3 regions of the Corynebacterium afermentans subsp. lipophilum genome follow, and region 3 is predicted to be linked to each of the others. Evidence: predicted binding sites of a transcription regulator. Region 3 holds the regulator's gene; each other region holds the start of a gene.
What was found. Region 3 encodes LexA, which represses DNA repair genes until DNA is damaged. Its sites were predicted from a motif close to CGAACANNTGTTCG; they were not measured.
Positions count from the first base shown of each region.

Region 1: CAFEL_RS07500 (SAV_6107 family HEPN domain-containing protein) is a predicted target of LexA. The motif match lies at 4,171-4,184, and genes of this name have one in related genera.
Region 2: CAFEL_RS09235 (DUF222 domain-containing protein) is a predicted target of LexA. The motif match lies at 5,505-5,518, and genes of this name have one in related genera.

Region 1 covers NZ_CP046530.1:1,567,668-1,577,493, forward strand. Annotated here, with positions in the region: gene CAFEL_RS07475 (peptidoglycan D,D-transpeptidase FtsI family protein) at 1-246, opposite strand, end outside; gene ftsL (cell division protein FtsL) at 438-1,016, opposite strand; gene rsmH (16S rRNA (cytosine(1402)-N(4))-methyltransferase RsmH) at 1,113-2,126, opposite strand; gene mraZ (division/cell wall cluster transcriptional repressor MraZ) at 2,318-2,752, opposite strand; gene CAFEL_RS07495 (DUF3040 domain-containing protein) at 3,167-3,559, opposite strand; gene CAFEL_RS07500 (SAV_6107 family HEPN domain-containing protein) at 3,650-4,108, opposite strand; gene CAFEL_RS07505 (GNAT family N-acetyltransferase) at 4,240-4,803, shown strand; gene CAFEL_RS07510 (polyprenyl synthetase family protein) at 4,847-5,929, shown strand; gene CAFEL_RS07515 (alpha-(1->6)-mannopyranosyltransferase A) at 5,929-7,434, shown strand; gene CAFEL_RS07520 (Rv2175c family DNA-binding protein) at 7,337-7,726, opposite strand; gene CAFEL_RS07525 (protein kinase domain-containing protein) at 7,725-9,077, shown strand; gene CAFEL_RS07530 (hypothetical protein) at 9,258-9,551, opposite strand.
Region 2 covers NZ_CP046530.1:1,916,196-1,926,021, reverse strand. Annotated here, with positions in the region: gene purB (adenylosuccinate lyase) at 1-437, shown strand, start outside; gene CAFEL_RS09250 (hypothetical protein) at 441-968, opposite strand; gene CAFEL_RS09245 (phosphoribosylaminoimidazolesuccinocarboxamide synthase) at 988-1,884, shown strand; gene CAFEL_RS09240 (S9 family peptidase) at 1,881-3,962, shown strand; gene CAFEL_RS09235 (DUF222 domain-containing protein) at 3,959-5,434, opposite strand; gene CAFEL_RS09230 (DUF2334 domain-containing protein) at 5,577-6,251, shown strand; gene CAFEL_RS09225 (metal ABC transporter permease) at 6,248-7,066, opposite strand; gene CAFEL_RS09220 (metal ABC transporter ATP-binding protein) at 7,063-7,734, opposite strand; gene CAFEL_RS09215 (metal ABC transporter solute-binding protein, Zn/Mn family) at 7,746-8,654, opposite strand; gene CAFEL_RS09210 (ExeM/NucH family extracellular endonuclease) at 8,764-9,826, opposite strand, start outside.
Region 3 covers NZ_CP046530.1:1,368,118-1,377,943, reverse strand. Annotated here, with positions in the region: gene CAFEL_RS06605 (uracil-xanthine permease family protein) at 1-818, shown strand, start outside; gene CAFEL_RS06600 (HPr family phosphocarrier protein) at 895-1,164, opposite strand; gene CAFEL_RS06595 (DeoR/GlpR family DNA-binding transcription regulator) at 1,249-2,037, opposite strand; gene lexA (transcriptional repressor LexA) at 2,088-2,768, opposite strand; gene nrdR (transcriptional regulator NrdR) at 3,418-3,876, shown strand; gene hrpA (ATP-dependent RNA helicase HrpA) at 3,892-7,857, opposite strand; gene CAFEL_RS06575 (hydrogen peroxide-inducible genes activator) at 7,873-8,829, opposite strand; gene CAFEL_RS06570 (peroxiredoxin) at 8,947-9,543, shown strand; gene ahpD (alkylhydroperoxidase, AhpD family) at 9,582-9,826, shown strand, end outside.

The DNA.
Region 1 (9,826 bases), 200 kb from region 3:
CTGCTCTTTGAGCTCCCTGCGCAGTTGCACGGGGGAGACGGTCAGGGAGCGGGCTTGCATGGTGTAGGCCATCTTGTTGCCGTCGCGGTCCAGGATCTCGCCGCGGCGCGCACGGTCCACGTAAGTGCGGCTGCGCTGGTCGTTGGCCTGCTCACGGAGTTCGTCGCCGATAATCACCTGCACCCAGAACAGGCGGCCGATGAGCAGGGCTGCCACCGCCAAAAAGGCGATGCCGAGCCAGTACACACGCTTACCCGTAATCTGCTTCTGTGAAGCCTGCGCAGGATTCGGCCCCTTTTTCTCTGGTCTTACCTGCGCGTTCGCGCTAGAACGTGGCACTGCTCACCTCCCATGTCCACTGACTGGTACCCTCCGTTAACGTCGACAACCATCATGCCCCGCCCCCGGGCAGATACCTAGGTGCGCCACGCCAGCCGTCAGGGCCGGGCCGCAACGTTTGCCTGGTACGGCGCAAGATTGTCAATGCGCGGTGCGTTCGCGGCGCCGCCCGGACGCTGCGTCAGCGCATCCTCGAGCTCCTTCGTCGCACGGTCGTCGGAGGATGCGCGGGAAGCCGGGCGGCCGTCGCCGTTGACGTCCACCAGCTTGGAGGCGGACTCCGGGTTATACGGGCGCTGCTCCTCAGCGTGGCCCTCTTCATTGACCGCTACAACACCCGGCTCGCCAGCCAGCACCATGCCCATGGAATCCGCGCGCTGCGCAAGGGCTGCCGAGGAACGACGGTCCTCCAGATCCCGGTTGAGGGACTCGACCTCGTTGACCAGCTGCTGCTCCTTGGCCTGCAGCTTCTGGATTGCGAAGGTCTGCGTGGTGGCGATGCCGGAGAGGATCATCGCCGCAGCGATGCCGATGACCAGCAGCGGCAACGCGATCTGGGACAGCGACGAGAACTTCGAGCGCACCCGTGTGGTGGCCACGCGGCGTCCGCGGACGGACACCACCTGGTTGGACCCCAAACGGCCGCGGGACCGCGGATGCTCCACATGTGGCTTCACGCCAGGCATGGTGCGGCGGGCTGTGCGGGTCTGGTTACGTGTCAGCGTTGCCGATCGCGTTGCTCGTGCGGCCATGGTGTCCGTCCTTTGTCGGGCTTAGTGGGTGGGTTGGGGTGGGCTGAGTTTTTCAATGCAGCGCACCCTCACGGGCGCGGCGCGGGGGTTGCGTTCGATTTCGTCTGCCGGGGCCTTCTCCGCGCCGCGGGTGACAGTGCGGAACTCCGGTTCGGTGCCCGGCAGATCCATCGGCAGGCCGGCTGGGGTCTTCGATGTGGTGAGCTCGTTGAACGCGGCTTTGACAATCTTGTCTTCCAGGGACTGGTAGCTCATGAACACCGCGCGACCGCCGACACCGAGCAGATTGGTGATCACTGGCACGACGTTTTCCACCGCCTCGAGCTCGCGGTTGACCTCGATGCGCAGCGCCTGAAATGTGCGCTTTGCGGGGTGGCCGCCGGTGCGCCGGGTCGCCGCGGGAATGGTGGCGTAGAGCAGCTCCACCAAACGCGCGGCGCGGTCGAAGGGCTCGCGCTCACGCTCAGCGATGACGGCGGATGCGATTTTGCCTGCGAAACGTTCGTCGCCGTACGTCTTCAAAATCCGGGCCAGATCGCCGTGGCTGTAGGTGTTGAGCACCTCGGCCGCGGTGATGCCCTGCGTCTGGTCCATGCGCATGTCCAGCGGGGCGTCGCCGCGGTAGGAAAAACCGCGCTCCTGTTGGTCCAGCTGCATGGAGGACACCCCTAGGTCGAACAGGGCACCCGCGATGCCGTGCTCGCGGGCGGTGTCGAAGATCTCGCCGGCGTTGTTCTCCACCGCCTCGTCGATATGGTCGAAGCGGGACTGCACTGCGGTGAAGCGGTCTTTGAAAGGCGCCAAACGTTCCGACGCCTGACGCAACGCGTTCGGATCCCTGTCCACACCGATCACGCGGGCGTTTGGAAACACGTTGAGAAAGTGCTCTGTGTGGCCGCCGGCGCCGAGCGTGCCGTCGATAAGCACTGCATTTGCCCCGAACGCCTCGACGCTGGGCGCGAGCAGTTCAGCCATGCGGTCGCGCATGACGGGGACGTGACCGTGCGGGTCGTCAGCGAGCGTGAAGTCCGCCATGCCATGCCCTCCGTGTCCCTCGTAGTGTCCCTAGCTCGTGCGGTGTGTCAGCGTTATCAGCGCGGGGAGCGCATAGGGCCCTGCCCGGGGCGGCTGTTCTGATGTCGGGGAAGTACACCAGAACGCTTCACGCCCCGGACAGAGTCCGTACACGCTCTCCGTAGTCGATGCCTGCTGCTGGGTAGTCAGCCCTACAGCAGACCGGAGAGAATGTCGTCGTCATCCGCCGCGGAGAACGCGGCTTCAGTCTCTTCTTGATACTTGTTCCAGGACTCGAGGTCCCAGATCTCGAGAAAATCCACCGAACCGATGACCACGCACTCCTTGGAAAGGTTTGCGTAATCGCGGTGCGCCGGAGACAGGGTGATTCGCCCAGACCCGTCGAGCGTTTGCTCATCCGCACTGGCAGCCAGGTTGCGGATAAATGCGCGTGCCTTGGGGTTTGTGCGGGATGCCGCTGCGGCCTTGCGGGCGCGGGCGGCGAACTCATCGCGCGGGTACACCGCTAACGAGTGATCCTGCCCCTTGGTCACCATCAGCCCGTCCGCGAGGTCCTCACGGAACTTCGCGGGGAGCGTTAAGCGACCTTTGTCGTCGAGCTTGGGAGTGTAGGTTCCCAGAAACATCCGGCGACCTACCTTCCTTCACTTTCAGACGTTGGCTGTGAAATTTTTCTCGGCTTCGTTCCGTACCGCGCACGTAGTCAAGATGCGCGCCACGTCACTCCGCTAGGCCCCACTTTAACCCACTTTCCCCCACAAACGCCACACCTCAGCGGTTATTAGTTCTCGCGTGTCCTGTTATTGCAGTTCAAGGGACACTTTTTGACGTGGGGAGTTTACCCGTAATGGCGCGCACCATCGCCCACACACGCCACTTACAACATCGTTATCCCCACAAATCACGCGCTAGATGGGGCGCCGATTCCCCACTTTCGACCCCCGTGGGGTGCCAGTGGGGAGAAGTGGGGGATTTGGGGAAAGCACGAAAAAACGCCTTCCCGTTTTGCCGGGAAGGCGTTTTCTGTGCGCGAAGCTTACTTACTGACGGTCCTCAAAACGCCGACGGAAGCTCTCCTCCATGCTGGCGCTGCGCTGGGTGCGCGGCTTCGCCGGCCGCGACGCACGTGCAGACGAGGACGGCTGACGCGTCGGGGTACGCAGGGCCATAATGCCGCCGAAGAGCATGACGGCGAAGCCGATGATGCTCAGCACAATCGTCCAGGTACTCAGGCTCGCCAGCGCCACGCCGCCGAGCAGCAGCACGAGACCCAAGACAATCAGCGCGACGCTGCGCATGGTCAATTGTCCGGTCTTGGGTGCGGAACCGAAGCCAGATTCAGTCACGACACTGCTGCCGAACTTCGGGTCGTCCGCGAAGAGAGACTGCTCAATTTCGCGCAACGCCCGCATTTCCTGCTCAGATAGAGACACTGCTCACTCTCCAGATACCGATGGCGGACTGACGTTATCCGTATAACGGCCATGGTACGCAGATTGTTCCCGTGCCCCACATCCATCCCGCTAAGCAGCCATCGGCATCTCCCCTGCCCGGGTAGACAGATAAAACTCCTCCGCGTCCGAGAGCAGCCGGTGCACCACAGCCGCGCCCGGATCAGTTTCAATGCCGGATGCCACCCTGCCGCGTTGCGTCGAATAGCGCTTGAACACAGCGGCCCAATGAGCCCCATCCTCACCCGTGAGCGCCAGTTTGTCCCACGCGCTTGTGGGAAGGCGCTTGCGCTTGCGCACGATCGGCGAGCTGGCATTACGCGCCCCGGCAACCCGCAGCGCCGCACGATAAGCGTTTTCCATTGCCACGTCGTGGCGGCCCGCCTCGAAGTCATCGTGAGCGAGACCGATCAGCTCCTCGGCGGCCGCCAGGAATTGGTCGGCCTTACTAATACGCGCGCCCCGCCCGTACACCGCACCAGTTGTTGCTGAAACTACGCTTCCCATCATTGTGTCCTCCTGCAAAAACATCTCTTTTGTCCAAGTGATGAGCTCACCCTAAAACGCCCGTTCGACACCACCCAGCACGCATAGGAACAAGTGTTCGAACCAATCTTTGGGTTCTTGCTACACCGATCACCCGTAAGTGATTCCATAGAGGGGTGATTGCAACCATCCAGCGCCTCACGGCAGCCGAGTTCCTCATGCTCACCCCGACGCTCGTAGACATCTATATAGAGGCCATGGGGTACCCAAGGACCATGCGCCGACAACGCATCCAGGTGTGGAAAGGCGAGGTGCGCTCCCCCGGCTTCACCGCGGTCGCGGCGATCGAGACAGGCCAAGTGGTGGGCATCGCCTACGGCTTCATCGGCACCCGGGAGCGCTGGTGGGACCGTCAGCTCGTGCGCGCGATGAACGCCAACGGCGGGATCACGGACCAGGACCGGGACATGCTGCGCAGCTACTTCGAGGTCGCCGAGGTGCATGTCTCCCCCGCCCTGCAAGGCAAAGGCCTGGGCTCCCGACTACTCACGGAACTGCTGCGGGAGGCACCGACACGCTGGGCTCTACTGTCCACGCCGGAAATTGCAGGCGAAGCGAACAACGCTTTCGGGCTCTACCGCAAATTCGGTTTCACGGACGTGGCGCGCAATTTTCTTTACGAGGGCGATAAACGCCCGTTTGCCATCCTCGCCCTCGAACTGCCCAACCGCACTGAGTAGTGTTGCGGTAAGAGGAAAAATTTCAGGCACGAGGAGCGTGGGCGTGACAGATCTGGGGCTCAAAGACGTACCGGCACAGGTGAGTCAGCAACTTGAAGCGTTTTTCAACGAGCGCGCAGCTGCTGTCGAGACCATCGGCGAGCCCGTCGCCCAGGCAGTCGGCCACCTGCGGCGCTTCGTCCTCGGCGGCGGCAAGCGCGTGCGCCCCACGTACGGCTGGGCAGGCTTCGTCGGCGCGGGCGGCTTGCACGGCGCCGAGGACCCCGAGGCGGTGCTTCGCGCGATGAGCTCGCTGGAGCTGATTCAGGCGTGCGCGCTGGTGCACGACGACATCATCGACGCCTCCGACACCCGGCGCGGCAACCCCACGGTGCACCGCGCGATCGAGGCGGAGCACCGCAGCGAAGGCCTGCTCGGCTCCGCGGAGGAGTACGGCGTAAACGCAGCGATTTTGCTCGGCGACCTCGCCCTTGCTTGGGCCGAAGACATGTGGCGCTACTCCGGCGTCTCTCAGGACGCGCTCGCTCGCGCCGCTGAGCCGTGGGTGGGTATGCGCACCGAGGTCATCGGCGGCCAGTTGCTGGACATAATGCTGGAGAGCCTGGGCAGCGAGTCGGTGGAGATGGCCAACCGCGTCAACCGGTTCAAAACCGCGGCCTACACTATCGAGCGCCCACTCCACTTGGGTGCGGCGCTTGCGGGCGCGGGCGAGCCGCTTATCCGCGCATTCCGCGGCTACGGCCGTGACATCGGCATCGCCTTCCAACTCCGGGACGACCTGCTCGGCGTGTTCGGCGACCCGGCGGTCACCGGCAAACCGGCGGGCGACGACATTCGCGAGGGCAAGCGCACGGAGCTGTTCGCCACTGCCCTTGAGCTGCTCGATCAGGCCAACCCGGCAGCCGCGCAGGAACTGCGCGACGGGATTGGGAAAGCCGAGGATGAGGCGGAGCTGCGTCGATTAGCAGAGCTCATTCGCTCCAGCGGCGCAGAAGACGCGGTGGAGGCGCGCATTGAGGAACTCACCACCTCCGGCCTGGGCTTTTTGGACGGCGCTGGCATCGACGACGCCACCGTGGAAGCGCTCACCGGCCTCGCGCACAAGGCCACCGACCGGCGGATGTGATGCGTCCGCAGAGTTTGGGCGTAGCCGCCTGCGCGCTGATTGCCGTGGGGTCCTTCGGCGCCGGCGCGACCCGCTACCGCGGCGGCCTGCTGCGCGCCGCCGGCCTCGAGCACCTGTCCTACGGCCACGGCCGCGCGCTGATGGACGTGCTGCTCACCGCCGGGATTTTCGGCCTGGTGGTGGCGTGGGTGCTGCTGTGGAAGACCCGTCCCGGCCTGGCGCAGGTGCGCCGCAGCGTGTGCTGGTGGGCGGGCATCCTCGCGGTGTCTGCGCCGATCCTGTCGCGCGACGTGTACTCATACCTCATGCAGGGCGCGATGCTTCGCGACGGCTACGACCCCTATTCCGAAGGCGCCGCCGTCAACCCGGGCCCGTACCTGTGGGAGGTCTCCCACGACTGGCGCAACACCACCACCCCTTACGGTCCGCTCCATCTCGGTATGGGCAAGGCGGTGACGTGGCTGGTCGGTGAGAACGTCACGTTAGGCCTGGTGGTCTACCGGCTGATCTCGCTGGCCGGGTTCGCGCTCATCGTGTGGGCCCTGCCGCGGATTGCCAAGCAGATCGGCGGCGACCCCGCCCTTGCACTGTGGCTGGGTGCGGCCAACCCGGTGATGCTGCTGCACCTCATCGGCGGCATGCACAACGAGGCCGTCATGGTCGGACTGGTCAGCGTGGGGCTGTTGTGGTGCCTGCGCAGCCGCTGGTGCGCCCCCGGCATCGCGCTGATTGCGCTGGCGGTGTCACTGAAAGCCACCGCGGCAGTGGCACTGCCATTCGTGGTGTGGCTGATGGTCAAGCGCCGCAGCGCTACCACCCTCGGCGCCGCCGGCATGCTTGTGGCCTGCGGCGCGTGGGCGCTCGCCGTGAACGTCGCGGTGATCCAGCTGGTCACGTGGGCATCCGGCACCACCTGGGGGTGGCTCGAAGAGATCACCGGCAACTCGAAGGTGATCAATCCGCTCGCCGGCCCCACCCTCGCCGCCGAACTGATCACCCCGGTGCTCCAGCTTTTCGACGACACGTTCCGCTACAACACCGCCCTCGCCTGGACCCGCACGATCTTCTCCGCGCTCATGCTCGTGGGCCTGGCAGTGGTGTGGTGGATCTTCCGCCCCCGCCGCGGCGAGGCCTACGAGCGCCGCGCCGTCGCCGGCACCACCGCAGCCTACGCCGTGGCGTTTGCCACCAACGCGGTGACGCTGCCCTGGTACTACGCCTCCGTCATATCGCTGGCAGGCACGTTTAAGCCGCCGGCTTGGGTGGTGCGGGTGACCGTTGGGGCATCGATAGTCGTGGCTCTGGCGTTCCAAGGCAGCGGCAACCACCGCCTCTACGACATGTGGTTTCTCGCCCTTGCTTCTATCGCCGCCGTTGTGGCGGTGGAGTGGCTGTTCCGGGACCCGGCTAGAACGCCATCGCTTGCGCGCGGCGGATCACTTCGCGCGCCTTTTGGCCGTGCAGCGCGTCCACAGGACGCCCCGGCAGAGACTCATCCGGCGTGAACAGGAACGCGAGGATCTCGTCGGCGTCGTAACCGCCGTCGGAAAGCACGGTGATCGCGCCGGAGACGAACTTGCTCAAACCGTCCTCGCTGAGCAGGCTCGCCGGCACAACCTTCTTGCCGTCCTTGACGTAGTGCACCAGCTTTTTCGCGCCGATGTAGTCGTGCACCTTGGTCACCGGCACGCCCAGCCTCTCGGCGACATCCGGGAACGGCAGCAGGGTTTCGTCGATAAGCAATTGCTCAAGATTCGTTTGTGCGCTCACGGTCCGCGATTCTACTCTGGTGCACATGGCAACCTTGCGCGCAGGCACGACTCTGGACGGGCGTTACGTTGTCGACCGCCCAATCGCACGCGGTGGCATGGCAACCGTTTACCGCTGCGTCGACGCACGCCTCGGGCGCGAAGTGGCGGCGAAAGTCATGCATGAACAGTACGTGGACGACGAGGTCTTCCGCGAACGCTTCCGCCGCGAAGCCCGCGCAATGGCCCAGCTCAGCCACCCAAACCTGGTCAACGTCTACGACTTCTCCGCATCCGGCGGGGAAGTATTTTTGATCATGGAACTGATCACCGGCGGCACCCTGCGCGAACTACTCGCCGAACGCGGCCCCATGCCCCCGCACGCCGCCGCCTCCGTGATGCGCGGCATGCTCACCGGCCTCGCTGTCGCGCACGCCAAAGGCATGGTTCACCGCGACATCAAACCGGACAACGTGCTCATCGACGCCTCCAGCCGCGTCAAACTCTCCGATTTCGGCCTCGTGCGCGCCGCAGCCGAAACCACCCAATCCACCGACCAAATCGTCGGCACCGTCGCTTACCTCTCGCCCGAGCAGGTCGACGGCGGCGCACTGACCGCGGCCTCCGACGTCTACTCCGCCGGGATCGTGCTCTTCGAGCTACTCACCGGCCGCACCCCATTCGGCGGCGAGACTCCCCTGGCCCACGCCTACGCCAGGTTGCGCGATGATGTACCCGCGCCGTCGTCGTTGATCGCGGGGGTGCCAAAGCTTTTCGACGAGCTCGTGGCCACCGCCACCGCCCGCAACCCACACGACCGGTTCCACGACGCCGCAGAATTCTTGGCGGCGCTGGACGACGTGGCCAGCGAACTGCGACTGCCCGCCTACACCGTGCCGGCGCCGCGCAACTCCGCCGCACACCGCGCCGCCGAGCACCCGACCAATTTTGGGCTGGCCGCCGAGGTTGGCGGTGGTGCTGGCGGTGCCGTCCCGAGCGCTCCGGGCGCCCAGAGCGCCGCCCACCAGCGCCTTTTCCCCGGCGACGACGCCCCCACCCGAGTCTCCCCGTTTCCCGCCAAGCCGGCCCAGCCAGCACCCGGCCCGGCGCGCGGCCAGTGGCCCACGGCGGGTACGGCAGCTGGTCCGACAGTAAGTCCCGCACCTGTTCAGAGACCTGACCCGAGACAGCTCTCCCCTAACGGCCCGGATATTCCTCCCACCCGCGAGCCCGCTTCCCAGCGTCCCTCCGTTAAACCCGTGTCGAACCGTTCCCCGTTCGGCGTGGCCCTGTACACCGTCTTCGTCATCATCGCGATCGTCGCCGTGGCGCTGGGGGCTTGGTGGTTCGGCTCCGGCATGTACGGCGAAATCCCCGAGATCATCGTGCCCCAGGCTTAGCCGGGCGACTTCGGCTATGCAGCTGCATAGTGTTACTGGGTCAACGGGTGGAAACAAGCCATCAACCAACTAGCCGTGGCATACCCCGACCGATTCGCGGACTACTCGGAAACCAAGCCCCCGCACACAAACAATCGGACACTCTCTCTTCTGCGGTTACAGCGGTTCCATATCTATAGGCTATGCGAAGTTTCCATAGCCAGAAATGGTGCTCACCCATAAGAACGCTGTTACGACGAAAGCCGCGGCGAATGTGAAGGCAAAAGCACGCCATGATCGGTCGCTAAGCCGATCCTTTTTCAACATGTAGACAGACATGGCTGATACACCCAACGCCACCAATGAAGGTAGAGGTAGCCCATAGAAGACGAAAGGTATTGGAAGCCATGTGGACAGGAGCACTCCGCCATAAAGGATTGCGACACCCAAGACAATTCCAAAAAGCATTCCCGGAATGATCGTTCTTTCTTTCACAACAAATTCCTTAGGTGAAGACCAACTATTGGCACCGGCCGAATAGTCCGCAATGCAGAGCCCGCACCCAACAACCCATTACTATGCAGCTGCATAGTGCTACTGGATCCGGGCCAATTATTGGAGCCGGCTGAATTGTCCACAAAGTGAAGTCCGCAAACGCCCCTTCGGCCCGGGAACCCCGGCTTCTCGTAAGATTTGACGACCGCCTTACATTTCCGCAGGTCACGGAGCGCGAAACTCGGCAAACTGTCAACTTTTGCGAGAGCGGCCAC
Region 2 (9,826 bases), 550 kb from region 3:
CGCTGCCGGACGCGTTCTTCGCCATCGACGGCCAGCTGGAGACCATGCTCACCGTGCTCGACGAGTTCGGCGCCTTCCCGGCCATGATCAACCGCGAACTGGACCGTTACCTGCCATTTTTGGCCACCACCCGCATCCTCATGGCGTCCGTGCGCGCCGGCGTGGGCCGCGAGACGGCGCACGAGGTGATCAAGGAAAACGCGGTCGCCATGGCGCTGGACATGCGCGAGCGCGGCGCGGAGCAGAACTTGGTGGAGCGTTTGGCTACCGACGAGCGCCTGCCGTTGGACCAGGCTCAGCTGGAGGAGGCGCTTTCGGATCGCCACGCTTTCATCGGCGCGGCCGAGTCCCAGGTGGACCGGGTGCTCGCGAGGGTGCAAAAGCTTGTCGACGAGCATCCGCAGGCCGCCGCCTACACCCCGGGCGACATTCTGTAGCGCTTACCGCCAGGTCAGGGTGGCGTCGCGGGATTTGAGCTCGACGCCCCGGCCGATGATTCCTGGGTCGGCGCTGCCCTCCCAGGAGGCAACGAAGCCGGTGTAGGTTTCGTTGGCTTCGAGTTCGCCGGTGTAGCCGGTGATGTCCCCATCGCCGCAGTAGTTGGGGTCGGCCACGTTGGCGGCGAGGTCGCCGTCGATAGGCAAAAGCTCCGGCAACGCAACCGTGACATCCATGGGAAACTCACCGATGGCAGCCGGGGTGAAGCTGACGGGGAAGCACACTATGTTGCGGGCGTGCTCGGCGCTGCGGGGCGCGCGGGTGGTGGTCGGCTCGTCCACCGTGACCTCCCACTGCACGGGCACGTGGTAGCGCACGTCCTCGGTGAGGACCTTTGCGGTCTGGCCGAAACGGAATGTGGCGCCGTCGCGCGAAGGATAGAACTCCGGCATCTCTCCGCTGAACTCCGAAGGCGCAGTGCACGCTGCGAGGATAAGCGGGAGGAGGACAACGGTAGCGCGGTTTTTCACGGCGCATATACTAGCGCGCATGCGTCCAGAGCTTTCAGATTACTCACACATCTCCGGCGGCAAGGTTCGCGAGATCTACGAGGTGGATGAGCAGACCCTGCTCATGGTCGCGACAGACCGCATCTCCGCCTTCGACTTCTCCCTCGAACCGGCGATCCCGGACAAGGGGCGGATCCTCACCGCTACCTCCATGTTCTTCTTCGACCTGCTTTCCGACGTGCCGAACCACCTGGCCGGCCCGATCGACGACGAACGCATCCCCGAAGACGTGCTCGGCCGCGCCATGGTGGTGAAGAAGCTGGACATGGTGCCGTTCGAGTGTGTAGCCCGCGGCTACCTCACCGGCTCCGGCAAGAAGGAATACGACGCAACCGGCCGTGTTTGCGGCGTGAAGCTGCCCGAGGGGCTGACCGAGGCGTCGAAGCTGGACGAGCCGATTTTCACCCCCGCCACCAAGGCTGAGCAGGGCGACCACGACATCAACGTCACCTTCGAGCACATGGCAGGAAAACTCGGCGCGGACCTTGCCGAGCGCCTCCGGGACGCCACGCTCGAGGTGTACCGCCGCGCCGCCGACTACGCGGAGACCAAGGGCATCATCCTCGCCGACACCAAGCTCGAGTTCGGCCTGGACGAAAACGGCGAGCTCGTGCTCGCCGACGAAGTGCTCACGCCCGACTCCTCCCGCTACTGGCCCGCCGACAACTACGAAGAAGGACGCAGCCAACCCAGCTTTGACAAGCAATACGTGCGCAACTGGCTCACCGGCCCGAAGTCCGGCTGGGACCAAAAGGAAGGCACCACGCCACCGGAGCTACCCGGCTCCGTCGTGGAGGCAACCCGCGACCGCTACATCGAGGCGTACGAGCGCCTTTCTGGCCGCCGCTTCTCCGAATGGCCGGGGGAGCACGCATGATCCCACCCGTAGCTGAGAAACGCCCGATTGTCCGCAAATTTCACGGCCGCGAGTTCGTGGACAACTACGAGTGGCTGCGCGACAAGGACAACCCAGAAGTCATCGCCCACCTCGAGGCCGAAAACTCCTATACGGAAGAAAAAACGTCCGCCTGGTCCGGGCTGGTGGACGACGTCTACGGCGAGATCAAATCCCGCATCAAAGAGACCGACATGTCCGTGCCGCAGCGCCAGGGCGACTGGTGGTACTACGGCCGCACCATCGAGGGCAAGGACTACGGCATCTCGTGCCGCGTCCCGACCGCCGATGACCCGTGGACCCCGCCTGAGGTCACCGAGGACATGCCGGGGGAGCAGGTGCTTCTCGACGTCAACGAGCTCGCCGCCGGGCACGAGTTCTTCGCGCTCGGGGCATCGTCCGTGTCCACCTCCGGGCGCCTGCTCGCGTACTCCTTCGACACCGAAGGCGACGAGCGCTTCACCATGCGGATCAAGAACCTCGAGACCGGCGAGCTGCTCGACGACGAGCTCGAGGGCCTCTTCTACGGCGCGACCTGGGCGGGCGAGGACTACCTGTTCTACGTCCGCTGCGACGACGCCTGGCGTCCCCACCAGATCTGGCGCCACAAGCTGGGCACACCTGCTGCCGAAGACGTGCTGGTGTACGAAGAGACCGACGAGAAGTTCGGCGTCGGCGTGGGCGCGGACCGCGCGGAACGCTTCCTCATGATCATTGCGTCGTCGTCGTTGACCTCCGAGTACCGCGTGCTCGACCTGGCTGACCCCACCGGCGAATTTGAGGTGCTGTGGGAGCGCGAAGCGGGCATCGAGTACCACCCCGACTTCTGCGTCGTCGATGGCGAAGAGCAGTGGGTAGTCACCCACAACGCGCACGGGGCGAACTTCTGCGTTGCGACGACCCCGGTCGGCACCGTGGCGCCCCTGCGGGAGCTGCCCGTGCTGGTGGAGCACTCCGAGACCGTGCGCATCGAAGGGATCGACACTTACCGCGACTTTTTGTTTATTGCGTACCGGCGCGGCGGGATTCCGCGGCTGGCCGTGGCAACGCTCGACGGCGGCTTTGGCGAGTTCAAGGAGTTGGAGTTCTCCGAGGAGCTCTACACCGTGGGCCTCGGCGGAAACCCGGAGTGGGACGCCCCGGTGGTGCGCGTCGGCTACTCGTCGTACACCCAGCCCTCGCAGGTGTTGGACTACACGGTCGCGACCGGCGAGCTGACACTGCTGAAGGAAAAAGAGGTCGAGGGCGGCTACAACCCGGAGGAGTACGAGGCTTACGGCGAGTGGGCAATCGCCCCGGACGGCGAGCAGGTGCCGATTTCGGTGGTGCGCCGCAAGGGCGTCGAAGGCCCAGCGCCCGCGCTGCTGTACGGATACGGCTCCTACGAAGCGTCCACGGATCCCGGGTTCTCCGTGGCGCGGTTGAGTTTGCTCGACCGCGGCATGGTGTGGGTGTGCGCCCACGTGCGCGGCGGCGGCGAGATGGGTCGCGCGTGGTACGACAACGGCAAGATGCTGCACAAGGCCAACACGTTCACCGACTTCATCGCGTGCGCGGACCGCGTCGTGGAGCTGGGGTTGACCACCCACGAGCAGCTGGTGGCCGAGGGCGGCTCCGCAGGCGGCCTGCTCATGGGCGCGGTGGCGAATATGGCGCCGGAGAAGTTCGCCGGCGTTCTCGCGATCGTGCCGTTCGTGGACCCGCTGACCTCCATTCTGAAGCCGGAGCTGCCGCTGACGGTGGGCGAGTGGGAGGAGTGGGGCGACCCGTATCACGATCCCGAGGTGTACGACTACATGGCGAAGTACGCCCCGTACGAAAATGTCACTCCGCAGGACTACCCGGACATTCTCGCGGTGACTAGCCTGAACGACACCCGCGTGCTCTACGTCGAGCCCGCGAAGTGGGTGGCCAAGCTGCGCGAGGTGGGCACCGCAGGCGAGATCCTGCTGAAGACGGAGATGTCCGCAGGGCACGGCGGCGTGTCCGGCCGCTACGCCAAGTGGAAGCAGACCGCATTCGAGTACGCGTGGACGCTGGTGAAAGCCGGGGCGGTTTAGCCGTCCAGGTCGAATAGGGCAGGGTCCGGCGGGCGTTTTGGGTTGCCGCCGTGCCGGGACCTTGCCTTCTTGGCGAGCCTCTGACCAGGTGAATTTCGGTACTGGTAGGTGGTCGTGTGCCTGGGTGGGTCTCCGTTGGCGGGGTGGTAGTGCACGTCGCCGGTGTCGGGGTCGCGGCCGAAGTGGCCCTTGTTGCCGGCGCCGTCCTTGTTGTCGTTGTTGCACATGTGGTGCTCGCGACACAGTAGGACCAGGTTGTCGATGCTGGTCAGCCCGCCGCTGAGGTAGGAATCCAGGTGGTGGGCCTCGAGCTCGACGCCCGGCCTGGTGCAGCCGTTCCAGGCGCACACGCCCTGCATGGCCAGCAGTACGAGTTTCTGCTCCATGGAGGCCAGTCGGGTGCGGCCGAGGGAAAGCGGGACACCGGTGACCGAGTCGAGTTGAAGGATGAAGCTGTCTCCCGCAAGGCCCAGTCGGACAATATCGAGCGGGGTGAGCGACACCGAGGTGTTGGTGGCGAACTCGGTGAAGGCGTCCGCCTCCAGCAGGTCGTCGAGCGTCAGTGAGATCACCACTGTGCCCACCCCGCCGCGGGACTTCGTGGCGGCATCGCCGTAGCGGTCGAGCACGTTCATGAGTTGGTCAAGGCGGCGCTGGTGTTTGCGCCGGCTGTCCCGCTTCGCGGCGTCCTCGCCCTCCATGTTGGACCCCATGTGGTCGCCGGCGGCGAGGCAGGCCTCCAGCTTCGCCCGTGACGCGGCGTCGAGGTAGCCACTGAAGTGCGAGCCGCCGTCCGCGTCCGGTTCCCCGAGCCAGATGCCGCGCTTTTTCCAGGCCGCGAGGGGGTCTTTCTCGCCGTCGTAGTCGCGCCCGCGCTTGTTGGCGCGCTTAACCTGGTCGCGGACGAACTTCCGGAGCTCCTCGGCGGTGAGGGACTCGGCGGCCGCCAACGCCTCGGCGAGGATCTCCTGGTAGCCGGGGTTAGCATGCTCGTTGAGGTCTTTGAGCGCGTCAGTGATAATCCGCTTCTTCTCCGCGTTGGCTTTTTCGGCTGCACGGCGCGCCCGCTCCTGCGCCTCGCGAGCCTTCTTGCGGCGTGCTTCCGCCTCCTGCTCTTTGCGCTCGCGCTCCGTTTCGTCCTCGCTCGGCTCCGGCTCAGGCACCTCGGGTTCGCCGTAGAGCTTCCTGCCCTGCTCCAAGAGTGCGAATGCTTCTCGACGGGACAAGCCCAGGCTCCGCGTCAGATACTCCACCGCGTGGTTCGCGCCGACAAGGGCTCCTGCGCCGTCCCGGTCGCAGAGGAACGCGAACGCGACGTCCGCGTTGGACAGCAGTGGCAGGCAGGCGTGGAGGCGCTCCATGGCCACGTGGGTGGAGACGAGGTGGAGAGTGTCGGGGTCGCGCATTACGTCGGCAAGCGACCGCAGCCCGTCGACGATTTGGTTGACCGCTTGGTCGAGCACTGCACTCATCTGGAGCACCTCCTTTCATTCCACTTGGATACGCATAGTAGAACCCCGCCCGACACGGCCCCGCCAATATAGAACACGTGTTCGAACAATGCGAGAAAATTTCACCCGGCGCAGAGTGTTTTCGTGTGCGATAATCTCCCCTATGCCTGGGCGCGTGCTTGTTTCAATTTCCTCCATCTTCGACGCGACGTTGGAGGACGTCATCAGCATGGTGCGCGACCTGGACCGCGAGGGGATGCCAGTTTCACTGCTGGTTGCGCCCCACATTGACAAAAAGTGGCACCTGGCCAAGGACGAAGGCACCCGCGCCTGGCTCGCCGAGCAGCTCGGCAACCGCGCGCTCATGCTCAACGGCTTCGACCAGCCGGTGCAGGGAAGGCGCAGCGAGTTTGCCAGTTTGGGCGAGCACGAGGCGAGGCTTCGTCTCAAAGGCGCCACGCGTCAGATGTCGGCGCTTGGTTTCGACTTGGATATGTTCGCGCCGCCGCGCTGGCGCATGTCGGACGGCACGTTAAAGGTGCTCGACGAGTTCGGTTTTACCGTCGCTGCCTCCACCAAGGGCATCTACCGCCTTGAACGCGGCGAGTTCGCCCAGGCGCGCAACCTGTCGGTGGGTGAGGGCTACGGCGCGGCGAAGTGGTGGCGCCGCAACGTGATCAAGGCCGCTGAGCGCGGCGCGGAGAAGGGCAACACGATCCGCTTGTCCGTCTCCGGTCGCGAGCTGGGGCAGAAGAAGGTGCGCCGCGACTTCCTTGCCGCAGCCGCCGCCGCGGTGGAAAAGGGCGCTCAACCGGCGGACTACCGGGAGTACCGCTAGCCGCGTACCCTGCCGACCACCCGGCACACCAGGTAGATCCCGAACGAGATAAAGGCCACGAACACGCTCACCGGCATACCTGGGGCGAGCGAAAGCACCATCCCGCCTACGGCCGCGACTTCCGCGAACACGATGGACAGCACCACCGCAAGCTTCGGGTTCGCCGTCACCTGAGCGGCGGACGCCCCCGGGGTGATTAGCAGCGACATCACCAGCAACGCGCCGACGATCTGCACAGACTGGGCCGACGCGATGCCCACGAGAACCGCGAACACCAGCGCCATCGTGCGCACGGGAACGCCGCACGCGGCGGCCATCACGGGGTCTGCGGAGGAGAACAGCAGCGGCCGCCACAGGACCAGCACGGCGCCTGCAACCAGGATTGTTGTCCCCGCCAGCAGCATCACGTTCTGCGCCGACACGCCAACAATCTGGCCGGTCAGCAGCGACAGCGCCCGGTTCGAGTTCCCCGGATACAGGTGGATGAACAGCACGGACAGCGCCATGCCGAAGCTCATGGCCACGCCCACGGCGGAGTCCTGCTGGCCCTTCAGCCCCAGCGCCGCCAGCACCAGAGCGGCCACGACCGCGCCGAACACAGCGCCGAAGCCGACGTTGATCCCGAACAGCAGCGCCGCGGAGGCGCCCATGAGCGCGAGTTCGGAGGTCGCGTGCACCGAAAACGACATCTGGCGCAGCACGATCAGCGGCGCCATCACGCCGGACAGCACGCCCAGCAGCGCGCACGCCACCAGTGTCGTCTGCACGAACCCCTGCCCGAGCAGGTAAGACGTGTCCGCCAAAAACGCACTCACAGGACCACCATCCGTCCGTCAACTTCGACAACGTCCACGCGGGTGCCGTAGAGCTCGCTGAGCACCTCGGAGCGCATCACTTCGGAAACGCTTCCCACCACGTGCCCCTCCGGGCCCAGATACAGCACCCTATCCACCACGCCCAGCACCGGATTGATCGAGTGTGTCACGCACAGCACAGCCGCCGGATGCTCGGCGAGGCGTTGCACTGTGTCGCGTGCGCGGGCGGGGTCGAGGGAGAGCAGGGGCTCGTCGCAAAGCAAAAGCTCCGGCGATTGCGCGAACGCCTGCGCCTGACGGATGAGCTGCTGCTGGCCGCCGGAGAGTACACCTACGCGCCGCTCGGAAAAGGATTGCGCCCCCACAGAAGCCAATTGCTTATCGACGTCCTCCGGTCTCGCCCGCCTTCCCATCGCCAACGCAACAAGGTCGCGCCCGCGCACCGGCAAGTCCTTCGGAAACATGTGCTGCTGCGGGATGAATCCGATCTGGCCGTGGACATTCGCAGCTCCGGAACTGAGCTTGCGCGTGCCCATCAGCGTGCCCAGCAGGGTGGATTTGCCCACGCCGTTTGGGCCGAGCACCGCGATGAATTCGCCGGGCTCGACGGTGAGGGTGAGGTCGCGCCAGAGTGGTTCGACGGCGGCGCTGCGAAGCTCAGCGATCAAATTGGCAATTCCTAGTGGTGGTGGCCGGTCGGCTCAGCGTGGGCTGCGATGTCGGTGATCTGACCCACGATCTCCTCGAAGTAGTCCAGGAAATTCTGGCCGGCCGGGGGCGTCTCCCGAATTTCAACAACGGGAACATTATGCGCCTTCGCCGCATCCGCCAACCGCTGGGTGGCGCTGTTGGTGCTCTGCGGGTTCACAAACAGCATGTCCAGCTCGCCGCGCTCGATCTGCTCCAGGAAGGCCGCCACCGCCGCCGCGGACGGCTCCTGGTGGTTCAGGCTGGCCTTGACGTACTCCTCGGGCGTGATGTCGTGCAGCTCCGTGCCCCACACCAGGCCGGCCGCGATCGTCTCAGTCATGCCGATGTGCACGTGCGGCACCGCGTTGAGCTTGGATTGGGTGTCGCCGATGCGCTGCTTGACGTCTGACGCGTCCCCTCCGGTGCGATCCGCAATGTCCTCTGCGACCTGCAGCACCTTCTCCGGCGCGAACCAGGCGTGCTCGAGTTCGTCCAGGGAGTTGGGCATGTGCGCGTGGTCGTGGGCATGCTCGTGGTCGTGAGCCTCGTGCTCGTCGAGAAGCGGGATTGCGTAGATGATGCGGTCCTGCTCAGCGGCGGTGTAGAGGGCGGCGTCGTACGCGCCGCCGTTGGCCACGACGGTGTCCGCTTCCTTGATTCGCGAGAGGTCCTTCGCGGACGGCTCGTAGTGGTGCGGATCCACCGCATCACCGGTGATGATCGCGTCCACGTCCTCGCCCGTGACCGCGGAGGCCACGTCCGCCCAGACGTTGGTGGTGGCGATCATGTCGCTGCCGCTTGCATCATTGCTTTCCGACGAGCATCCGGCCAGCACCGAACCAGCAAGAGCAGTTGCCGCAATCGCGGCCAGGGGAGAGGGGTGAAAACGATTTCGCATAGGGGATATCCAACCATTATTGGAAACTGTTTTCAATGCAGTAAGCCCCGCCCCGGAAAAGTTTCCGGGACGGGGCTATCGCTGAAGGCTGTGCGGCCTTGCCTGGGGGCTACTTAGAGGAACCGCCCTCGGTGGAGCACAGCGTGGCCAGCGTGGCAATCGCGGCGATGGCCAGCGCTGCGCCAGCGATCGGGGCAGCCTTGTCCGTCGGGACCGGCAGCTGCTCGCCAATCTTGTTGAGCTGTTCCTTCACCGGAGCCAGCGCCGGAACATCCGCGGTGGCGGCCAGACCCAGCGGGATCAGCGCCAGTAGCGGCAGCGCCATGATGCCCACCGTCGGCAGGCAGCGGTCGCTCACGCTGGAACCCTCGCCAGCCGGAGCGTTGGCGCCATCGGCACCCTTCTCGCCCTTTTCGCCGTCCTTGCCTGCGGCGCCGGTGTCGCCCTTGTCGCCCTTGTCGCCCTTCGGGCCCGGCTTGCCGTCTTGGCCATTCTTGCCGTCAGTACCGTCGGTGCCGTCAGCGCCCACGACGCGACCCAGGTTCTGGGTCTCGCCGTCGGAGTAGGTGACCATCAGCTCGCCGTCCTCATTGACCTCCAGGTTCGCGATGCCGCGGCCGTCCCTGCCGTCGCGGCCATCGGTGCCGGTGTCGCCCTTGTCACCCTTCGGGCCCTGCTTGCCGTCGGCACCGTCCTTGCCGTCCTTGCCTGCGGCGCCGGTGTCGCCCTTGTCACCCTTCGGGCCCTGCTTGCCGTCGGCACCGTCCTTGCCTGCGGCGCCGGTGTCACCCTTGTCACCCTTCGGGCCCTGCTTGCCGTCGGCGCCGTCCTTGCCGTCCTTGCCTGCGGCGCCGGTGTCACCCTTGTCACCCTTCGGGCCCTGCTCGCCGTCCTTGCCCGGCTTGCCATCGACGCCGTCCTTGCCGTCAATGCCGTCGCGGCCGTCTTTACCAGGTTTGCCGGTCTCGCCCTTGTCGCCCTTCGGGCCCTGCTTGCCGTCGGCGCCGTCCTGGCCAGTGACCTTCCCCAGATCTGCGGTCGCACCGTCCGAGTAGGTAACGATCAAGTGTCCCTCGGCGTTGACCTCGAACGACTTCACACCACGACCGTCCTTGCCAGGTGCGCCGGTGTCGCCCTTGTCGCCCTTCGGGCCCTGCTTGCCGTCGGTGCCG
Region 3 (9,826 bases):
GGGTGGCAGGGGTGACACTGCTGACGGTTGTGGTGGTGACAGTGGCTACCCGCGGGCTGCTCTCGCGCCTGTCCATCCTCATCGGCGTGCTCGTCGGTTGGCTGTTTGCTGCCGTAACAGGTGGCTTGAGCGAGGACGCGCTGCAGACCATTGCCGACGCGCCGTGGATCGGCCTGCCGCAGTTTCACCAGCCCGAGTTCCATGTCTCCGCGGTGCTGGTGACCCTGCCGGTGCTGGTGGTGCTGATCGCGGAGAACGTCGGCCACGTCAAAGCGGTCTCGGAGATGACCGGGCGCAATCTTGACGACATGCAGGGGCGCGCGCTGATCGGCGACGGTATCGCCACCACACTCGCCGGCGGCTTCGGCGGATCCGGCACAACTACCTACGCCGAAAACATCGGAGTTATGGCGGCGACGAAGGTGTATTCCACCGCCGCGTACTGGGTCGCCGCCCTGTTTGCGATCGTGCTGGCGTTCATCCCGAAGTTCGGCGCCGTGATCTTCACCATCCCCGCCGGCGTGCTCGGCGGGGCGTGTCTGGTGCTCTACGGGCTCATCGGCATGCTAGGTGTGCGTATTTGGCAGGACAACAAGGTGGACTTCACCGATCCGGCCAACCTCACCGCGGCTGCGGTCGCGCTGATTGTCGGCATCGGCAACCTCACCTTGGACCTCGGTGCTGTGACGTTGGAAGGCATCGCGCTGGGCTCGGTCGGCATCATCGTGGTTTACCCGCTCATGCGCTGGGCGTACGACACGTTGGGGGAGGGGCAGTACCGCAGGAACTTCGAGGTGTCTCAGCCGTCGACGTCGTAGCGTCCGGTGCTGATTGCACGTAAAAAACGCCCGGGCGCGTGGCCCGGGCGTGAGCTCGTCGAGAAGCGAAAAGCACCTACTCGTCGTCGAGGTTCTGCTCGATGAGCGCCGCGATCTTCTCCACGGCATCGGCGTTGTCGGAGGTCACGGTGACCTCGTCTCCGTGCTCTGCGCCCATGGCCATAATCATCAGCGAGGAAGCAGCGTCCGTCTCGTCGTCATCGTCGCCGCCAACAAGCGTCAGCAGAATCTCGTCGTCGTACTCGCCGGCAGCGTCAGCGATCACCGTGGCCGGGCGTGCGTGCAGCCCGACGGTGGAACCGACCTTCACAGTCTTGGAAGCCATTCGGGTGTCCTTTCCGTTGATTTCATTCAGGTCTGCAACGAGTGTAGGTCGCGAACAGATGTTGATGCCACCATGTTGCTCGCACTATTGGGTCTGCGCGAGCACGACCTCAATACCGTGCGAGCGCAGCTCGTCCACGAAGGCGGAGGGTGCCTCAGCGTCGGTGACCACCACATCAATATCCGTCAGCGGCGCGAAGCTGACCACGTAGTCGTTGCCCAGCTTCGTGGAATCGCACAACACAACAACACTGCGGGCATTCGTCACCATCGCAGCTTTCACCGCAGCTTCCTGGGCGTCCACGGTGGAGAGACCGTGGCCGATGGACAGCGCGTTGGTGCCCACAAACGCAACGTCAGCGCGCAACAGGGCCAGTGTGCGAAGCGCAGTACTGCCGACGACCGCCTGACTGATCGGACGGACGCTGCCACCGAGTAGCTGCACATCGTGCAAACCGGAATCGCTCAGCTCCAAGGCGGTGGGGATGGAGTTGGTCACCACCGAGTACTCCTTGTCCCCGCGAGTCTCTGCAAGTCGCTTGCCCAAGCTGCTGATAGTTGTGCCCGAGTCCAAAAAAATCGTGCAGCTTTGTGTGTCCGGCACGAACTGCAACGCGGTTTCCGCAATTGCGGTCTTGGCCGCAAGCGAGGCGCGCTGGCGGGTATCCAGCGGGATCTCCGTAGAGCGGTACGATTGGCTGGCCACCGCGCCGCCGTGGACGCGCTGCACCGCGCCCTCATCGTGCAGCGCCGAAAGGTCCCGGCGGATTGTTTCCGCGGTGACGTCGAAGCGCTGCGCCAATTCGGTGACATTGACGCGGCCTTCAACTGCGGTCAAAGACGCGATCTGGCGTCTCCGCTCTTCGGCGTACATCGATCTCCTGCGCTTTTGGTCTTAGTGTTTTCTCGGCGCACACGCACCGGTTACAGAGTACGGAACACCGAAATAACACGCCCCATGATCTCAGCCTCGTCGCCCTTGATCGGTTCGAATGCGTCGTTGTGGGGCAACAGCCACACACCGGTGGAGTCGCGGTGGAATTCCTTGACCGTCGCCTCACCGTCCAGAAGCGCCGCAACAAACTCGCCCTCTTCCGCGTTCGGCTGGGAGCGGACAACTACCCAGTCGCCGTCGAGGATGCCGGCCTCGCGCATGGATTCGCCGACAACCTTGAGCATGAAAACATCGCCGTCACCGAGCAACTCCTCGGGCAGCGGGTAGTAGGTGTCCACGTTCTCTTCGGCGAGGATCGGAGCGCCTGCGGCGATCTGGCCGACCACCGGCACGTAGCGGGCATTACCCGAATCCTCCGGCTTCGCTTCCTGCGGCTTGCGCTGCTTGCGTCCGGTCTCTGGCATCTGGCGCAGATCCACGGCGCGCGGCTTGTTCGGGTCGCGTCGGAGGAAACCCTTCTTTTCAAGCTCCTTGAGCTGGTATGCGACAGACGAAGTGGACTGCAAACCAGCGGCATCGCCGATCTCGCGGATGCTCGGCGGGTAACCGCGCAGGACAACAGCATCCTGAATGACCTGGAGGATACGGCGCTGACGGTCAGACAGTGCGTTGTAATCCGGGTTGCCGGGCTCGGACTTCTTTCGTGCCATGACGTTCTCCTTGGACTCGGTGGCGTAGTGCGCCTACGAACCTACCAGATAGGGCACTCATGTTCGATGGTTGCAGCGTTTGGGTGGACACCTATCGGTCGGGGTGCTATAAATCGAACACGTAATCGTATTCGAACAAATGAACGTTAGAACGTTCGAGTGTGTCGGCGCCGAACGTAATGTGTGCCGCGAAACGAAGGGAGACTCACAATGTCCATTGCAATCAATCCAGTACACAATGCATCTGCATCTCGCCCGGGCGCCGCATCCGTGGTTCCCCCGGCGGAGATTTGGGACCTCGAATCTGCGTCGAAGCGTCGAACCGGCGGGGCCGGTGTTCGAACCATATCTGCATCCCATCGAACGAGTGCTCGTTCTGCCTCAAACCGGGTTTCGGACGGTTCCACTGAAGCGAACGCGTTCGAAACACGGCACGAGACGCGCGATACGCTCCTGCTTGGCGCATGCATGACTGCGGCGCTGCTTATCGGTTCCGCGTTTGGCGGCGTCTTCTCGGCGCAAGACCAGGATCCCTCATCTATGCCCGGCAGCCAGGTCACCCACAGCGCCACGGTGGCAACGGCGCGATAGGCAGGGCGTAGACTCACGGCTACACCAAGCCTTTGAAGACCCCGGGGGGTGGAAAACCGTGTTTTGTCCTTTTTGCCACAACGAGCAATCCCGTGTGACTGACTCGCGGCTGGTCGAAGCTGGCGCTGCGATTCGTCGACGCAGAGAGTGCACCGAGTGCGGGGGACGTTTCACCACAGTGGAAAAGGCAGTCCTTACCGTTGTGAAACGCAACGGCGTGAGCGAACCGTTTGACCGCGACAAACTCATCGTCGGCGTGCGTCGAGCATGCCAAGGCCGCGATGTCACCGATGATGCCTTGAAACGGCTTGCCCAGGAAGTGGAAGAGACTGTGCGGGCCCAGGGCAGCTCGCAGGTGCCCGCCCACGAGATCGGCTTGGCAGTCCTTGAACCGCTGCGCGCCCTCGACGAAGTGGCGTACCTGCGCTTCGCATCGGTGTACAAGTCGTTCGAGAGCGCAGACGACTTCGAATCTGAAATCCGGCTCATGCGCCGCCGCGACCGCGAGGACTTCTAACCCGCGATCGTGGGGCTAACGCAGGGCGTCAATCTTCTTCTCAATGCGCCGCTGGCTTACCGGCTTCGGCGTGCCCAAACGCTGCGCGAACAAACTCACACGCAGCTCTTCAATTAGCCACAAAATATCCTTGTACGCTTTTGTCTTCGTGCGACCAGCGGGCAAGGCCTTCATGCGCTGCGCCAAGTAGGCCTTCACCGAATCGATCACTGACTGCCGGTCGGCGTCACGGTCCGGATCCAGCCGCATGTCTTCCAGGCGGATACGCATCGCGTCAATGTAGCGGGGCAGGTGCTGCAAGTGCCCGATGCCGTGGACAGTCACCGCGTGTTTCGGAAGGAAAAACTGCAGCTGCGACGTCATGTCGTCGATAGCCGGGCCCTCCCACTGCTCAAGCTCAGCCGCGATATTCGCGTACTCCGCCAGAGCCGGCGCCAAGGTGACCACCACGCGGCGCACCCCACCAGCGACCTGAGGGCGGATTTCGGCCACGAGCGCGTCGAACTCCTCCGGCGAACGCACCGGCCCGCCGGAGGAGAACATCAGGTCGCGGATCACGGCGACGCGGGCGTCCTCGACGAGCCCGGCGGCGCCGCCGTGCGGGTAGCGGTCCACCGCCACCTTCTGGCGCAACGGCAGCCCCTTGGTCATCTGTCCGGCGTTGACCGTGATCTCGCGCAACAGCAACGTCAGCGTCGCTGTGACCATTGAGGCATCCGCGGCGGCCTTGGTCGGGTGCACCGTGACCTTCACGCCGTTCTTGGTGGCCTCGAGTGCCGGGTAGGCGTCGACTTCGTTGCCGTCGATAGTCGTGGTCACCGTCTCCGGCACCGCGCCGAGGGAATCGGTAGTCCACTTCGCCACCGCATCCGACTCGGAGGTGCGCCCGGCCTTGGACACGGAGGACTTGATCTTGCCGGCCTGGCGGCGCTTCAGTGCACCGAGGTCCGTGTCGTGGTCGACCACTTTGCCGCGGCGGTCAATCGCGGCGAAGGTCACCTTCAGATGCTCGGGCAGCGCAGACGGGTTGAAGTCGGTGCCGTTGATGCCTCGCCCGCCGATGCTGTGCAGCGCGTCAGCGAGTGCCTCGGCGAACGGAGTTTCACGCAGATCGGCCTCACTGGCGCCTTCGTCGTCCTGCTTCTCCCAGATCGCCTCCAGCGCACGCTCGGCGAAGTCGGGTGCCGGCACAACGGTCTTGCGCAAGGCCTTGGGCAGTGTGCGGATGTACTCCGCGGCCAGCTCCGAGCGCAGCCCCGGCACCAGCCAGTCAAAGCCCTCCGGCCGCAGGTTTGCTAGAAGCGGCACGGGCACGTCCACGGTCACGCCGTCGAAAGGATCGCCCGGCTCGAACTTGTAGCGCAGCGCGTAATCGATAGAGCCTTGGCGCCACACCTCGGGGAAGGCGGTGGCGGAGGAATCCACGCCCTCGTCGTCGAGAAGCGCGGCAGGGTCGAAGTCCAGGTAGTGCTTGTCTTCGGCCCGCTTCTTCTTCCACCAGGAATCGAAGTGGCGGGCGGTGGTCACGCTCTTAGGCAGGCGTGAGTCGTAGAACTCGAAGAGGGTGTCCTCATCCACCACCAGGCCGCGGCGACGCACCTTTTCCTCCACCTCAGCGGCCTCGGCGAGCAGAGCTTCGTTGTGGTCGATGAAGTGGTGGTGGCGGTTCCAATCGCCCTCAAGAAGCGCGTGGCGAATGAACATGTTGCGCGCACCCTCGGCGTCGACGCGGTGGTAGGGCACAAGCCGGTCGCGCACGATGGTCACGCCGTAGAGCATCGACTTCTGGTGCACCATTGCGGCCGAACGCTTCCGCGACCACACAGGTTCGGAGTAGCTGTGCTTCATCAGCTGGCCTGCAGCAGCTTCCACCCAGGCGGGCTCAATCTTGGCCACGTCGCGGGCCCACAGGCGCGAGGTCTCCACGAGTTCGGCTGCCATGAGGAACTCCGGGGGCTTTTTGCTTAGCGACGACCCCGGGAACACCAAGAACCTTGTCCCGCGCGCGCCCTGGAATTCCTTCGAATTGCCGTCGCGGGCACCGATGTTGGACAGCAGGCCTGTCAGCAGCGACTTGTGGATCGCGTCGGCGTCGCGCTCGCCCGCGACGTTCTCGGCGCGCGACCAGCCCAGCTGGCGCTCCACGTCGCGCAGCTGGCGCACGAGGTCGAACCATTCACGGATGCGCATGTAGTGCAAGAACTCGCGCTTCATGCGCTTGCGGAAGGCGTTGCCGGACAGCTCGTCGCGGGAATCGCCGATGTAGTCCCACAGCTTCAGCGAGGACAGGAAGTCCGATGTTGCGTCTTTGAACCGGGCGTGGGCCTGGTCCGCCTGCGCCTGGTACTCCAGGGGACGCTCGCGCACGTCCTGGATGGTCATGCTGGCCACGATCACGGTGACGTCGTCTAGCACGCCGAGGCGGTTGGCCTCCACCAGCATGCGCGCCATCTTCGGGTCCACCGGTATGCGCGCGATGTCGCGCCCCACGTCAGTGAGCACCGGTGCGCCGCCGCGTTCCTTGCCCGAGATTGCGCCGAGCTCGTGCAGGAGCAGCAACCCGTCGCGAACGGCCTTCTGGTCCGGCGGCTGGATGAAAGGGAAATCGTTGATGTCTCCCAAGCGCAGGGAGATCATCTGCAGCACCACAGAGGCCAGATTGGTGCGCAGGATCTCCGGGTCAGTGAACTCGGGGCGGGCTTCGAAGTTGTCCTCCGAGTACAGGCGGATGGCCACGCCGTCGGCGATACGGCCGGAGCGGCCGGAGCGCTGGTTGGCGGAGGCCTGGGAGATCTCCTCAATGGGCAGGCGCTGGACCTTGGTGCGCGTGGAGTAACGCGAGATACGCGCCAGGCCGGTGTCCACCACGTAGTGGATGCCCGGCACGGTCAGCGAGGTTTCCGCGATGTTGGTGGACAGCACGATGCGTCGGCCGGAGTGCGGGGCAAACACCCGGTGCTGCTCCGCGTTGGACAGGCGGCCGAACAGGGGCACGACCTCCACGCCGCGCCAGTGCTGTTTTTCAATGGCCTCCATGCAGTCGCGGATGTCGCGCTCGGAGGCGAAGAAGCACAAGATGTCGCCTTCGCCTTCGCGCATGAGTTCCTTGCAGGCGTCGACCACACCGTCGATCATGTCGGTGTCGACTTCCTTGACGGAGCCGTCCTTGCCTTGCACCTGCTCCACCAGGGGGCGGTAGCGGATCTCCACGGGGTAGGTGCGGCCGGAGACCTCGATGATGGGGGCGGGGTTGCCCTCGGCGTCTGCGAAGTGCTCCGCAAACGCTTCCGGGTCGATGGTTGCGGAGGTGACAATCACCTTCAGGTCCGGGCGCTTCGGCAGCAGCCGCTTGAGGTACCCGAGCAGAAAGTCGATGTTCAGCGAGCGCTCGTGCGCCTCGTCGATGATGATTGTGTCGTAGGCGTTTAAGAACCTGTCGCGCTGCATCTCCGCGAGTAAGATGCCGTCCGTCATGAGCTTGACCGCAGTGGATTCGGAGACGCGGTCGTCGAAGCGGATGGCGTAGCCGACGGATTCTCCGATGTTTTGACCAAGCTCGTCGGCGATGCGCTCCGCCACAGTGCGCGCAGCCAGCCTGCGCGGCTGCGTGTGGCCGATCAGGCCGCGGCGGCCGCGCCCCAGCTCCAGCAGCATCTTCGGAATCTGGGTGGTCTTACCGGAGCCGGTTTCGCCAGCGATCACCACGACCTGGTTGTCGCGCACCAGTTCCATGATGTCCTCGCGCCGCGCGGACACCGGCAGGTTCTCCGGGTACGCAATCTCGGGGATCAGGGCATCACGCTTAGCGACGGCAGCTTCCGCCTTGACCACGTCCGCGCCAATCGCCGACAAAGCCTCAGGGGATTTAGCGTTTTTCAGGCGCCTGCGGAACCTGCGCACGTCTGCGATCGGGACACCGTCGAGCGCTTCGTACAACTGCGGTTTCGTGGGAGGCGAGGTAGGGGATTCGTGCTCATTCATAACCAGAGCGTGAGTCTAGCGCGGCAGCAGCTTACGGCTCGATTCCGTCGCTTGCTCGAAGGCGCGGGAGACCAACTCGCCGAGTTGCTCGAACTCCGGGCGGCGCCGCGATGACGCCCGCATGACGAGCCCGACGGTGCGCTTCGCATCTACACCGGGGCCGAATGCAGCAATGGCGAGTCCGGGGCGCGCGCACTCCGTGGACAAGGCCGAGACGGGCACCAGCGTGGAGCCGAGCCCGGCCACCACCAGCTGCACCACCGTGGTCAGCGACGCTGCACGGGTCACCGACTGCGCGCCGGGGGTGCCGTTGACCTGGGCGATCTTGCACAGCTCCACAATCTGATCGCGCAGGCAGTGCCCGTCGTCAAGCAACAGCAGCTCGAGGTCTTTCAGCGCATTGAGGTCGAGATCCCCGCGCCCGGCCGCAGGGTGGTCGGGGGAGGTGATGACGGCGAAGGCTTCGTCGTACAGCGGGATCTCCCACACCCCTGTGGCGTCGGTTGGGGTGGCGAGGACCGCGACGTCGATTTGGCCGTCGCGAAGCCGCTGCAGCAGCTCTTCGGTCTGGTTTTCCACGATTCGCGGCTCCAGGTCCGGGTACTCCTCCTCGATGAGCTTCAGCAGCGTCGGCAGGATGTACGGCGCGATGGTGGGGATCACGCCGATGTTGAGCGGGCCGGCCAGCACCCCGAGGGCGCCGCGGGATTGCGCAACGAACGCGTCCGCCGCCTCCAGCGTGGCCTTGGCGTAGGGGAGGAGCTCCTCGCCGGTGGGGGTGACGATGACGCGCCGGGTGGAGCGTTCGATGAGCTGGATGCCCAGGCCGGATTCCAACGCAGCCAGCGCCTGCGAGAGAGACGGCTGCGAGATGCCGAGCTTGTTTGCCGCGGAGACGAAGTGCTTCTGCTCGGCGACGGTGACAAAGGTACGGAGCTGAGCGAGCGTCGGTTTATACTCTCGATTAGCCATGCCTATGAAACTACACGAGCTTCATAAGTTTTTACGTTGAAAGCCGGAGCGATCTGTGTCATACTGGTTGTTGTCCGTTGAAAAATCCTTTTGACCAGTTTCTTTGGAGGAATTTCTATGCCGATCATGACTGTTGGAGAGCGTTTCCCGGAGTTCGACCTCGTCGCGCTGAAGGGCGGCAACCTGAAGGAGGCGAACGCTTCTTCCCCGGACGATTACTTCGAGAACGTGTCGCTGGATAAGTACGAGGGCAAGTGGAAGATCGTCTTCTTCTACCCGAAGGACTTCACCTTCGTCTGCCCGACCGAGATCGCCGCATTCGGCAAGCTCAACGAGGAGTTCGAGGACCGCGACACCCAGGTGCTCGGCGGCTCCACCGACAACGAGTACTCCCACTTCAACTGGCGCGCGACCCACGAGGACCTGCTGGACATCCCGTTCCCGATGTTCGCTGACGTCCGCCACGACCTGATCCGCGCTCTCGGCGTCGAGAACGCTGACGGTGTGTGCGACCGCGCAACCTTCATCATCGACCCGGACGGCATCATCCAGTTCGTCTCCGTCACCCCGGACGCTGTCGGCCGCAACGTCGACGAGGTCCTGCGCGTGCTCGACGCACTGCAGTCCGAGGAGGTCTGCGCCTGCGATTGGCAGAAGAACGACCCGACCAAGAACATCGACAAGATGGCCGTGGTCCAGGAGTCCCTGAAGTAACACCCGTTAGTTAACCCCGTCCGGCAAAGGAGAACACGATGTCCATTGAGAATCTGCGCGGCGCACTGCCCGAATACGCGAAGGACCAAAAGCTCAACCTCGGCACGCTGACCCGCTCCACCGAGCTCAGCGAGCAGCAGCTCTGGGGCGCCCTTCTCGCATCCGCGGCCGCGACCCGCAACGCGAAGGTCATCGCCGAGATCGCTGAGGAAGCCAAGGAGCACCTCTCCGAGGAGGCCGTGGAGGCCGCGTACGGTGCCGCCACCGTCATGGCAATGAACAA